Regions from separate parts of the Leuconostoc sp. DB-1 genome, predicted to be linked through region 1. Evidence: riboswitches for the same ligand, from Rfam matches in the RefSeq annotation. Region 1 holds a riboswitch; each other region holds the start of a gene.
What was found. A riboswitch is a leader RNA that binds a small molecule or an ion and turns the genes downstream of it on or off. The one in region 1 is predicted to bind thiamine pyrophosphate.
Positions count from the first base shown of each region.

Region 2: another riboswitch for thiamine pyrophosphate. It lies ahead of HFP47_RS02465 (ECF transporter S component); the one in region 1 lies ahead of HFP47_RS03300 (solute carrier family 23 protein).
Region 3: another riboswitch for thiamine pyrophosphate. It lies ahead of tenA (thiaminase II); the one in region 1 lies ahead of HFP47_RS03300 (solute carrier family 23 protein).

Region 1 is NZ_JABFNJ010000001.1:712,969-717,400, forward strand. It holds gene HFP47_RS03290 (sugar transporter) at 1-189, shown strand, start outside; gene celB (PTS cellobiose transporter subunit IIC) at 207-1,541, shown strand; TPP riboswitch at 1,717-1,806, shown strand; TPP riboswitch at 1,889-1,988, shown strand; gene HFP47_RS03300 (solute carrier family 23 protein) at 2,066-3,352, shown strand; gene HFP47_RS10600 (hypothetical protein) at 3,938-4,432, shown strand, end outside.
Region 2 is NZ_JABFNJ010000001.1:516,088-520,519, reverse strand. It holds gene pepT (peptidase T) at 1-404, opposite strand, end outside; gene HFP47_RS02475 (Nif3-like dinuclear metal center hexameric protein) at 449-1,234, opposite strand; gene HFP47_RS02470 (class I SAM-dependent methyltransferase) at 1,231-1,920, opposite strand; TPP riboswitch at 2,172-2,261, shown strand; gene HFP47_RS02465 (ECF transporter S component) at 2,541-3,122, shown strand; gene HFP47_RS02460 (thiamine-binding protein) at 3,119-3,412, shown strand; gene HFP47_RS02455 (ATP-binding cassette domain-containing protein) at 3,443-4,432, shown strand, end outside.
Region 3 is NZ_JABFNJ010000001.1:1,298,298-1,302,729, reverse strand. It holds gene hisE (phosphoribosyl-ATP diphosphatase) at 1-186, shown strand, start outside; gene hisC (histidinol-phosphate transaminase) at 170-1,243, shown strand; gene tenA (thiaminase II) at 1,331-2,035, opposite strand; TPP riboswitch at 2,107-2,209, opposite strand; TPP riboswitch at 2,342-2,430, shown strand; gene HFP47_RS06295 (ECF transporter S component) at 2,554-3,144, shown strand; gene HFP47_RS06290 (ATP-binding cassette domain-containing protein) at 3,158-4,432, shown strand, end outside.

The sequences.
Region 1 (4,432 bases):
TTTTTTTACCAATTTATACAAAATACTGGTAGTAACCGCTTAGTGGTACTAATCCTGTTATTACTCAGTAGTAGCATACTTCTCATAGTTAACAAAAGGTTAGGCTTGATTGCAACAAATCACGATAAATATTACGCACGTTTGACAGCCTATCAGTCCGTTCTTAAAAATAATAAGGAGATGAAATAGTTATGGAAAATGGACCTATGTTTAACTTCCTACAAAAAGTGCTTTTGAAACCAATGACCAAAGTTTCCCAATATAGAATTGTGAGAGCTATCATGGCTGCTGGTATGGCTTCAATTCCTTTTACAATTGTTGGATCTATGATATTAGTTTTGAATATATTGCCGACAGTATTTCCGTTCTTAAATGATTTTTTCGACGCAACATTCTTTAAGTTTAGCGATTTGTACATGATTGCCAACACAGCAACCATGGGTATCTTAGCCATGTATTTTAGTTTAGCAATTGGTTTTGAATTAACTCGTATTATTCAAACAGAAGATAAACTAAAAGTAGCGCCATTAAATGGTGCCTTCTTATCACTATTTGCATTCTTTATGTGCTTGCCAGAATTGGTTTTAAAAGGCGGAAAAATTGTTCTGCTAAATACTATATCCAAGGACGAGACAGTTATCAACGGATTTAGAATGACTAGCACAATCGACCGTGTTGGAACAAGTGGTATTTTCACAGCGATTATTATGGCTATTTTAGCAGTTTGGTTGTATTCATTCTGTGTGAAACATAACTGGACGATTAAAATGCCGGATGCTGTACCGGAAGGTGTATCAAGATCATTTACGGCATTGATTCCAACTTTCGTTATTGCTTTTGTTGTACTGGGTATTAATGGTTCCTTAGTGTTACTCGGTACTGACATTTTCAAAATGATTGCAATACCATTTAGCTTCGTTACAAGCATGACTAGCACCTGGCTAGGAATTATGGTGATTGAGTTCTTGATTCATGCCTTGTGGATTGTTGGTATTCATGGCGCTAACATTATTTCCGCATTTATTACGCCTATCTTCTTAGCAAATATGGTAGCAAATTCAAATGGGGCTAACATACCGTTTGCTGGAGAATTTAATAATGCCTTTGCTATCTTAGGTGGCTCTGGTGCGACACTTGGATTATGCATATTTATTACTTTACTAGCACGTTCCGAACAGCTAAAAGTTTTAGGCCGAGCTTCAATCGTACCATCACTTTTTAATATTAACAAGCCGTTAATATTTGGATTACCAATTGTTTATAATCCTTATCTAGCTATTCCATTTTTCTTGGCACCAATGGCAACAGCTTCCGTTGCTTATGCAGCCATTAACTTCCATATCATTCGGCCAATTGTTATTCAAGCACCATGGCCATCCCCAGCCGGAATCGGTGCATTTATTAGTACCGTTGATTGGAAAGCAGCAGTCTTAGCAATAATCTGTGTTGTAATAGCTTTCATTATTTACTTACCATTTATCAAAATATATGATACTAAGTTGTACAATGATGAGCAGGGGAAAACACAAGTACAGCCTTAATGACGAGGCATCAAAATACTGGTCTGTGTTTAGTAACAGACTGGTATTTTTTATATTCTCGACTGGCTGATTTGTGAAAGGTAAATTTCATCAGTAAGGATATCACTTAATGACAAACTTATGTGAAAAATAGAATGAATTACTTACATTTAATAGAAAATTTATGATACAATAATGCTTGTGCTAGGGGCGCCAAAATGGCTGAGAAGAACCCTTCGAACCTGAACTGATTAACATCAGCGTAGGAAAGTGCTACATTTTTTAACGTAGCATTTTTCTCTAGGTGAGAAAAATGTTTTTTTATTGCATAAAATGACTTATTGAGAGGATTTTTTTGAAAAATGAATAATAATCACTAGGGGCGTCGCAAAGACTGAGATGATGTATATCGGTCCCTTTGAACCTGATCTAGTTAATACTAGCGTAGGAAAGTGACCAATATTTGATAACGACATGTACTGTTGTCAAAAGTGTCCTTTTTTATGTATTTAAGGGCACTTTTTTATTGGAAAAGGAATTTAATTATGATGACACCAAAACATAACCGAATCATGGATCATGGCCTAGCTGGAATACAGCACGTGTTTGTTTCTAACGTGTGGTTAGATCCAATTTATGTTGCCGCTGCCGCAGGGCTCTCACTGAACTTATCAACTAATCTTGTGAACACGATTTTTATTGTTTCAGGATTAGTCACGCTTACACAGGCAACAAAATTAGCGAAGCTGCCTATTGTTCAAGGGCCGTCAGCTGCTTTTGACGCGTTAATGATTAATGCTGGTAAAGCTGGTCAGTTAGCAACGGCGAGTGGTTCAATTTTACTGAGTGCACTCATTGTATTTTTATTGTCTGTTACAGGACTTATCAATAAACTAATCAAATTATTGACACCGGCAATTACCGGAACACTAATATTTTTGGTTGGTATTTCTTTATCTGGATTCACACTATCTGAATTCTTAGGTGTTTATCCAGGTGATAAAGGTTTCTCTTCACCAACAACACTTATTTTGTCTATTACTACAGCAACTATTGTCATTCTATTGTCGATATTTGGTAAGGGATTTTGGAAACGTTTTTCCTTTTTAATCGCGCTAATTGTTGGTGATATTCTAGCAGTTTCGTTAGGTGTCGTAGATTACAGCGTATTATCAACAAAATCATGGTTTGGCATGCCTCATTTATTGCCTTATGGATCGCTAAAGTTTAATTGGGTCATGTTTTTGACATTCTTTGTTGCCTATGTGGTTGCAGTGGTAGAGGCTTTAGGTGTCTATCAGGCAGCTGGCGATACTTTAAAAGAAAATATTTCACCAAGGCGCATTCAAAATGGTCTAATTGGCGAATCTGCGGGATCAATGTTTTCATCCTTGTTCGGAGGCTTTCCAACAACTGCTTTTGCGCAGAATGTAGGGATTTTAAACTTAACTGGTAATGTTTCGAGAATACCAGTAATTATTGCAGGGATTTTGTTTGTCGTACTAGGTTTTGTTCCTAAAATTGGTGCGTTTTTGGCAATAACGCCTAGTCCAGTGATTGGGGGCATATTTTTGCCCGCAGCAACAACTTTAATTCTGACTGGATTCAACATTTTGAAAAGAGCGCCTGACAACAATGAAAATAACATGATTATTGGATTGTCTATCATACTAGCGATTGCTCTGCCTAACTATGCAACCGGCTGGTCAGGTGTTACAGGTGAATTATTATCTAATAGCATATTAGTCGGTGCGTTGTCTGCCATCATCTTACAGTTTGCCTTGGTTAACTTACCACGAATGATAAAAAATATAAGAGGATCTCATGATTGAAAAATCTAAAAAAATTCAAAGCGACATTTTAACTTTCATTAATAAATACAAGGATCATCAAACAGAGCGATATGAATCGGACTTCAATCAGCTAGTTATGCGCATTTTTGCTTATCAATTTCAAAACAATTTACCGTATAAAAAATTTGCCCAATTGCGACATAAAAACCTCTTGACTGTAAAAAACTGGCGCGAGGTTCCGCTAATTCCGATTCAAGCGTACAAAGAATTAATTCTGTCAACCGAAGATATTAATCAAGCTGCGGATGTTTTTTATTCGAGTGGCACAACAAATATTAATCATAGAAGCAAACATTATATCTCGAATTTAAATATTTGGGAAGAATCTATGCGGGCAGGATTCAAGAAAAACGTTTTGCCTAATACGGATAAAATTAGAATACTTTCTTTGTTTCCGGGTATGGCAGATAACCCTAACTCTTCTTTATCTCGCTATATATCAACCGCTATACGAGAATTTGGTACTGAAAATAGCCATATCTTTTTTGAAAATAACCAACTAAACTATTCGGAACTAATCGTTGCTCTTCAAGAAGCAGAAAAAATCATGAGCCCATATTACTTTTGGGTGCTTCGTTTTCTTATGTTCATCTATTGGCATACTTACAGCAACATCATCAATCCTTTAATCTGGCAAAAGAAAGCATTATTTTTGATACTGGTGGATTTAAGGGCAAGTCAAAAGAAGTGAGTATGACTGACTTATATGCTGATTTGGAGAGCACATTTAAGGTGACACGCGAACAAATTATAAATATGTACGGCATGACAGAGATTAGTTCTCAATGTTACGATAGAAATTTAATGGATCATTCAGAAAATAAAACAGTTTATTTTGATAAAATAGCACCTGCTTGGGTAAAAACTCAGGTCTTGGATACTGAAACGTTACAGCCTGTTGTACAGGGTCAACGTGGCCTATTGGCATACTACGACTTAGCTAATTGGGATTCCTGCGTATCAATTCTAACTGAAGACATTGTTATCAAAAATAATCATGGATTCACAGTCATTGGTAGAGCAAAAGGATCGGTGGCTAAGGGTTGTTCCATCACCGCT
Region 2 (4,432 bases), 200 kb from region 1:
GTTGTAATTAGAGTATGTCTCGCATATTTTTTTAAGCTAGGAAATTCGTTAGTTGTCAATTCGTAACCACTATTTCCCAACTTAATTGACGATTGGCCGTCGTAATTTTCAATAATTTGTGGGTTAATGTTCGCTCCATTAAAATCTGCAGTATCAACGTGTGCAATAAAGCCAATTGTAGGCACAGCACTGTCATCAATATTGCTTGATAATTCCGCAAATACATAACCATCCTTCATGGTGCGTACATTTTCAAGACCAATAGCTTTTAACTCCTCAGCTAAATCTGCCAAAAAAGCGACCTCTTTAGGTGATGACGGTACTGTTTCTGAGTTCTCATCAGATTGTGTATCTACCTTTATATACTTCAAAAAACGTTCTGTCAATTCAGGATACTTTGTCATATATTACTCCTTTTTGAGCATTTGCTCACTGTTTTAACCGTTAACTAAATATATTTGTATGGATCTGTATTGATTTTTGTAGCAACTACATCAACAGTGTCACCAAACCATTCTGTGACCTTATCAACCATTTTTTCGTTGGCAATAGCTTCCATATGATGATCAGGATCAATCACAATAAAATTTGAAGCCAAGATGTCATGCCCAACGTGATAGTAGACATCGGCTGTGACGTAGGCATCAGCTCCTGCTTGTTGCGCAACCCGCCACCAACGGCCACCATCTCCACCTAGCACAGCGATCTTTTGAATTGGCTTTGTCACATCTTTAGCAATAACACGCACTGCTTGAACATGAAACAAATCACGAATTTTCACAGCGTATTCTTGTACAGAAATTGGTTGCTCTAATTGTCCGATCCTGCCAAGACCAGTTTTCTTATCTACATTTGGTACTAAAGGCACTACATCTTGAATACCAAGTGCCTCGGCCAACCAATCATTCATGCCACCTTGTGCACTGTCCATATTAGTATGTGAAGCATAAACAACGATATGGTGTTGAATCAAATCTGCATACATTCGATTTTGAGGCTGTGATAAGTCTAGATTTTTCGCCGGGAAGAACATGATCTCATGGTGTGCCCATATAAAATTGACCTGATTATCAATTGCTTCTTGAACCACTTCTGGACGAACATCAAGGGCTGTCATTACTCGATGTACAGGCTGCTTAGGATCACCAATTTGCAATCCCGTGGGGTCACCCTCCTCAGCTAATTGTTTCGGCGCAAAAAGTTCAATCTTGTCAATTAACTCTTGTGCAATCACTTGATAACCTCCTGAATTTGCTGATATTTTTTTTTCCAATCTTGATAAATGGGTGAATCAGCTTTTCCAGCAAATTCAAGATTTTCAAAAATTGTGTCGATACGATCCAATTCTTTCTGCCATTTAGCAACAAAAACTGACGTTTTTCTCTTTCGCAAGACAGGACCAAATTTTTTATCGAGGCTTGATAAACTTTGGGTGCCCTTTGTTGCAATCATAATTTCATAAAAGTGGTTATCCTCTTGTTCAATAACCTCGTCGTTAATTTTATACTGATGGTTGTTTAGCCATGTTCGCACAATGTGCTCATCAGTATTAGGTTGTAGTATAAGCGTTTCAAAACGTTTTGCTCTTGAAAATCCCGCTTCTAATATATCTGTAATTAAGACACCACCCATACCAGCGATTGTGACCGTGTCAATATGATCCTCATCTTTAATTGCCGCTAATCCATTCGCCAATCTCGCCTCAAGTTGTGTGGTTAACGCTCTTCGAACAATTTCGTGCTGCGCATTTTCGTAAGGTCCTTTAGCAACCTCACCAGCAATCGCAAACGATATTTTGTTATTGATTAATAGATTAGCAGGTAAATAGGCGTGATCAGAGCCAATATCGGCTAACCTTGCGCCTTTGGGTACAAATGAAGCCACAGCTGCAAGCCGTGGTGAAAGATGAATACTGTCCATTTTCTATCCTTAAAGTTGTTTTTTTTACTCATTTTAGTATAACAAATAAGTCAATATCTCGCTGATATCATGTACTTTTAATTAATAAAGACCACAAGTTACATCATACTCAAATTTCATAATTAAAAACATTAGAATGTTAGAAAATATAACATAATTTTGGGATTAAATTCTATTGCATACGAATAGTTTGCACGATAATTTGTCTTGTGTTACACTCTAGGCGTGAGCTTTTCACAAATAACTGAAAACACCAAAATCTGGGGTGCCGTCGCGCTGAGATAAAACCCATCACACCTGATCTAGTTAATACTAGCGTAGGGAGATTTACTTGAAAATGTATTAATGAACTGACATATCTTGACGGTACTATGTTTTGTAACGTTATCACTATAATATATGATGATGAAATAACACAAGTTTGTTAAGTAACGTTTCTGCATTGAGATCATGACCACAATTTTTCAAGCCAGTCTTCCTTGTGAAGTCTGGCTTTTTCTAATTACACCCGATTTTGCGGTGATTTCGGTTACATCAATTATTAACCAATAAGTCATGTAAACAGTTGTATAGCTCATGCACCTATTGGTTAATATCGGAAATTTTAGGAGGTTTTGCAAATGTCTGCAAACAAATGGTCACTTCGCGATGTTATCTTCATCGCACTAATCGGTGTTTTTTTTGGATTTATATTTTGGGCTTGGGCATTTGGTTATAATGTCATCGCTGCCTTTTTAACACCATTTGGATTAAGCGCATATGCTAATGATGCAACATTGGGTCCTTGGCTAATGGCTGGTCCGATGGCTGGGTTCATCTTACGTCGTCCTGGCGCATCAATTATAGGTGAAACACTTGGCGGCACAATTGAAATGGTGTTTGGCTCTCAATGGGGTGTCATGAACGTTGTTTCTGCATTAATCCAAGGGTTTGGTACCGAACTTGGATTTGCTGTATTTGGCTACCGTCGTTGGGACAAAACGAGTTTGTCAATGTCTGTCATCACAGTTACCATTGTGACGTTTATTTGGGACCTGTTCCGTAATGGTTATGCTGACTACTCATTTGGTTTGTTGATTGGATTATTTATTACTCGCCTCATTTCAGCAGCTATTTTTGCAGGAGTTATCGTTTACTTCACACAAAAATTAGTTGCTAAATCAGGTATTCTAGAGGTCAATAAAAACGAGGTGGTCTCATGATATCAAGTATTGCGGTCCAAGTATTGCCGATGACAGCTGACACAGAAGAAGTCATTCGCATAGTTGATCATGTGATTGCTTATATTGACAAGAGTGGTGTCAACTATCAGGTAGGTGCTTTCGAATCAACTCTCGAAGGTGATTACGATCAACTAATGGATATTTTAAAAAATTTGCCCAAGGTTGCAGCAGAAATTAGTGACATCCCTGTCATGGTATACAGCAAAATAAACATGGCTACAGATTCTGATGTTTTAACCATTGCAAAGAAAACAGATAAATATAAATAAGCGGAATTTCCGCGTACATAGGGAATTATTATGGTTACTCATTTAAAACATATCAGTTTGTCATATGGCAATACAAAAATACTTGATGATACCACCATGTCAATATCTCACAATAGTTTTAACCTGCTAATTGGTCCCTCTGGCTCTGGAAAATCAACCCTTCTCCGAATATTTGCAGGATTATATCCGCAACTAAAAGGTGAAGTACTTGTTAATGATCAAGCAGTTACCACATTACCGGCTAACGAGAAAGCCAAAGTCGTCGGTTTTTTATTTCAAGATCCAGACACACAATTTGTTATGAAAACGCCACTGGATGAATTGATTTTCACTTTAGAAAACTTGCAAGTTGATCCTTCTGATATCAAGCAACGTGCAACGCACGCTCTAGAATTTGTTGGTATTTCAGACTTAACTCATCAAGACATTGACACCTTATCAGGTGGTGAAAAACAAAAAGTTGCATTGGCTATCATTGTTGCAATGCAAAGTGATTTCTTATTATTAGACGAACCTTTTGCAAATATTGATAGCCAATCTCGCCAAGACCTATTAGCTAAATTGAAAGATTTACAAATACAGGGACAAACCACTATATTAATCACTGATCATGATTTACATGGGTACGAGCCACTTGTTGATCATGTGTGGGAAATACACCACAAAAAAGTAGCAACTGTTAGTAACTTTCAGAATCGTATTTTACCGGAACAAAATGTCCACCTGCAATTACCTAAAGAAGGTGTTTTGCAATTAAAAAATTTTGAACTTTTAGTGGGGCAACGTCAATTAATTAGTATTTCTGATTTACCTTTGTCTCCCGGTGGAATTACGCTCTTTACTGGAGCAAATGGCACAGGCAAGTCGTCCCTTTTCAATGCGCTAACTCGACTAAAATCCTACCAGGGTGACATTTTGTATATAGATCAAAATATCAAAAAATTTAATGCTGCTAAATATGCAAAACAAGTAGCATTGATCTTTCAAAATGCAGAACGGCAGTTTTTACGAATGACGATT
Region 3 (4,432 bases), 590 kb from region 1:
AATAATAATGAAGAGCTAATTTATGAAACTTCAGATTTATTGTTTCATTTAATGGTCTTATTAGTTGAAAAGGGTGTCAGTTTAGATGATATTAAAGATGAATTAGGGTCACGCTTAGGAAAAAAATCATTATTGCATGAACGCGCTGATTGGCGAGGAGATAAGAAAAATGAAAAAGACAGTTAAAGCTTTAGCAGCTTATCAAGCAGAATTACCAGTAGAAACTGTAAAAGCAAAGTATGGATTGCAACATTTAGCCCGCTTATCAGCCAATGAATCTGTGTATGGTCCATCACCCAAAGTTGCTCAAGCTGTACGTGCTGTTTCCGATGATATTTTAGGTTATTATCCAGATGGGCAAGCGACAGAACTACGTGAAGCGGTAGCTGAGTTAAATCATGTTGACCCACAACATTTGGTGTTTGGTGCTGGCGCAGATGAATTGATTGAGCTGTTGACTCGTGTTGTGTTGGAACCAGGATCAAATATTATTATTCCCAATCCGACATTTGGTGAATATGCGATGCATGCACAAATCGAACAGTCTACAACAAAAAAAATACCCGTTAATGTTGATAACGGGCATGTTGATTTTGATGCGATTTTAGATGCTATTGATGATAAAACTGCTATGGTATGGATAGCTAACCCCAACAATCCAACAGGGGTATTCGAAACAACCAGCTCCATTAAGCGCTTTTTGGACAAGCTGCCAGCAAATATTACGTTAGTAGTGGACGAAGCCTACTATGATTTTGTAGATGAACCTGATGCTACCGTGGCACCTTTGGTAGCTGAGTACACAAACTTGGTTGTGCTACGTACCTTATCAAAGGCATACGGTCTAGCTAATTTACGTGTTGGATATGGCATCATGCAAGATACCCTTTATAGTGCGATGCAAGCAGTTCGTTTACCCTATAATTTATCAACCTATCAGATTGCTGGTGGCACGGCTGCTGTATTAGATCAAGAGTACTTGCAGAAAAATGTCCAACGTTTTCAAGTAGAGCGCCAAAAGTTCCAAGATTTTTTGACTAAAAATAAGTTTAAGTTTTATGAATCACAGGCTAATTTTATTTGGATAAAGGTTGGCGAAACGAAAAAAGTTGGTCAAAAATTATTAGAACAAGGTTTCCAAGTCAACGATCGACTTAATCCTGAGTGGATTCGTATTGCGTTAGGTACACCAGAAGACAATGCTGAATTAAAATTAGCTTTTTTGAAAGCTACAAACAAATAAATTCACGGATACACAAAAATGTTGCGTCATTAAATAACGACGCAACATTTTTGTGTTATTAAATTTCACTTCTTTACATCAATAGCCTTACAAAGTGTTTGCCTGATTTAATACATCTTTGAAGCGCCAGTCTTCTTGGTGGTAGGCTTGTTCCCAGAACTGCCATTCTAATTCACAACTTTTAAGAAAAAAATGTGTGGCCTGTTGGCGTTGTTGAGTTGTTGCATTTTCTGCCAAGCGATCTATCCATTCAAAGATTTTGTCAGATAGTGAAACTTCCGAATCATCATCTGTATTATCATAAAAATCAATCCAGCTTTTGAATGGGTTATCATTTGTGTTTGCTTTCTCCTGAACTTGTTTTTTTGCAATTTCATTATAGGTCCAAGGGCACGCCTGAAAAGCAGCTAGAATATTTAATAAGGAGCCGGTGTCAGCCGCACGATACATATGTGATTCGTATAGATATGCTTTAGGTGTTGGCGTGGCGTGTTGCAATGTTTCATATTCAACGCCGGCAACGTCACAAAAAACATGATGGGGATGAATTTCGCTATTTAAAATGAAATCAATTGAATCAGCAAAAAATTTCATTTCATTACGATCAGTTAATTTTGTAATGGCATTGGCATAAATTTTGATAAATTCACTAAGATATTGGAAATCTTGTTCAACGTAAAAAATCAAAGCTTCTCGGGGAACGTAAGCGTCCGCAATGCCACGAACAAATGCGTGATCATGAATGGCTGTCATAATTGGTGCAGCTTGGGTGCGCAATTCTTCTGAAAACATAATTTCTCCTAAAATCTTTACATATCCAACAAAAAAACTCTCTCTTGACTAGGCAAAAAAGAGTATCTTTTGTAAAAAGAATACCACTTTCCTACGCTAGCATTGACTAGATCAGGTTCGAAGGGATTGATAAATAATATCATCTCAGCCAAGAAGGCACCCCTAGTGGACAGCATATATATTTTTTAATGAGATTAGCATAGCATTGAAAAATTAAAATTGCAAATGGTTTTATGGTGTAGCTAATGGGCTAGAAAATTTCTTTGCATTTAAAATTAGAATAGGTTATACTAATTCACGAAGTTAATATTTTATCTGGGGTACCGTAAGGTTGAGATAATACCCATTGAACCTGTCAGGTTAATACCTGCGAAGGAAGAATAAGTTAGATTAAGATGTCTTTTTGATGCCATCAATCACTAAATTCTTTTGTGGTTGGTGGCTTTTTGTATGGACACTTATACTATAAAAGGTATTTTATCGAAACATACAACCTCGAAACAAGAGGAGAGATGTTTATGGAACAAGTAGAAACAGTAACAGCGGGATCAAAAGGGAAATGGTCTTTGCGAGAAGTCATTTTAATGGCGTTGATTGGTATTGCCTTTGGTGTGATTTATTTTATTATGGATCCAGTGTACACAGCACTTGATGCAGTCTTAGTTCCGCTTGGGTTACACCAATACACCATTGCAATCACTATTGGGCCATGGATGATGGCAGCCCCATTGGCTAGTTATTTATTGAAACGTGTTGGTGCGGGATTAATAGGTGAATTGCTTGGCGCCACTGGAGAAGCCTTGTTGGGCGGCTATTGGGGTGTTGCAACACTAATTTCTGGATTTATTCAAGGTATCGGATCAGAGCTTGGTTTTACTTTGACAGGATATAAAAGCTGGAAAATGGGTTTGATTTTGTCAACATTTACTGGAACATGCGTGACATTCATCTGGTCATTGTTCCACGATGGATATCTACAATTTGATTTTGGTATGCTAGTTGGGTTGTTTATTGTTCGCTGGATTTCAATTGCATTTTTTGCCGGTCTATTAGTTTACTGGATTGTCAACTTGCTAGAGAAGTCTAAATTATTAAAAACAAACCGATAAGGTCAATAAAAGTATGACGGAATTAAAGGCCAATCATTTGGATATTAAATTTGACGATGAAATTATCTTAGAAGATATTTCACTGGAGATTAGACCAGAACAATTTATATTATTAGTTGGTTCATCTGGATGTGGCAAATCAACTTTGATGACTGCCTTAGCTGGGTTATATCCTAAATATGGCGGCGAATTGTCACAGGAAGTGTCTTTGAACCATCAATCAATTGCTCAAATCAAAGCGAACCATCGCGCTAAAAAAGTTGCCATGCTATTTCAGCATCCAGATCAACAATTTGCCATGGATCGCGTAGAAGATGAATTAATTTTTTCATTAGAAAATTTATCTTTAACTACCGAGGAAATTGATAAGAGAATTAATTCTGCTTTATCAGAGGTAGGAATTGAATCACTGCGACACCGAGAACTTTCATACTTGTCAGGTGGAGAATTGCAAAAGGTTGCTTTAGCTGAAACATTAGCGATGGGTGCAGAAATTATTTTATTGGATGAACCTTTTGCGGCCGTTGATCCAGAGCATCGACATGAGTTACAAGTATTGTTAAAAAAATTAGTTGATCAAGGACATGGTATTTTAGTTTCAGATCATGACACAAGTGGATACGAAAATCTGATAACAGATTTATATCGTATTGAAAATCGACATATAGCATGTATTGATTCTACAGCTTGGTCTCCTTTTTTTAAACAAGATGTAAATGATAGTATTGTTACTAATGATGAATTTAATGAGTCTGTGTTTAGCATGGCACATGTGACGGTAAACAACGGTAAACAATCCATATTGAAGAATAGCAGTTTTGAGTGGGCAAAAGATAAAATCACCTTAATTACTGGACCCAATGGTATTGGAAAATCAAGCTTACTGCTTACTTTTGCAAGATTACACGATTATGAGGGCTCGTTGTTGTATCAAAGGAAGCTACTCGATAAACTTCGTAAAAAAATATATGCTAGGAAAGTTGGTTTAGTATTTCAAAATGCAGCTGACCAATTTTTAAACATTACCGTTTCTGAAGAAGTTGAGCAGGCTAGAGCCCATAGCCATCACGCTGATTATTGGACAACTGAGAAGGTTGACCAGTGCATGCAAAAGTTAAATTTAATAGGTCTTGAAAAGCATAGTGTTTACGAATTATCAGGTGGCCAACAAAAAAAGCTACAAATACTGATTATGTTAATTATTGCACCCGACACCTTGCTGTTAGATGAGCCATTATCTGGATTGGATACGAATTCTATTCAACATGTCATGCAAATCATTAAACAG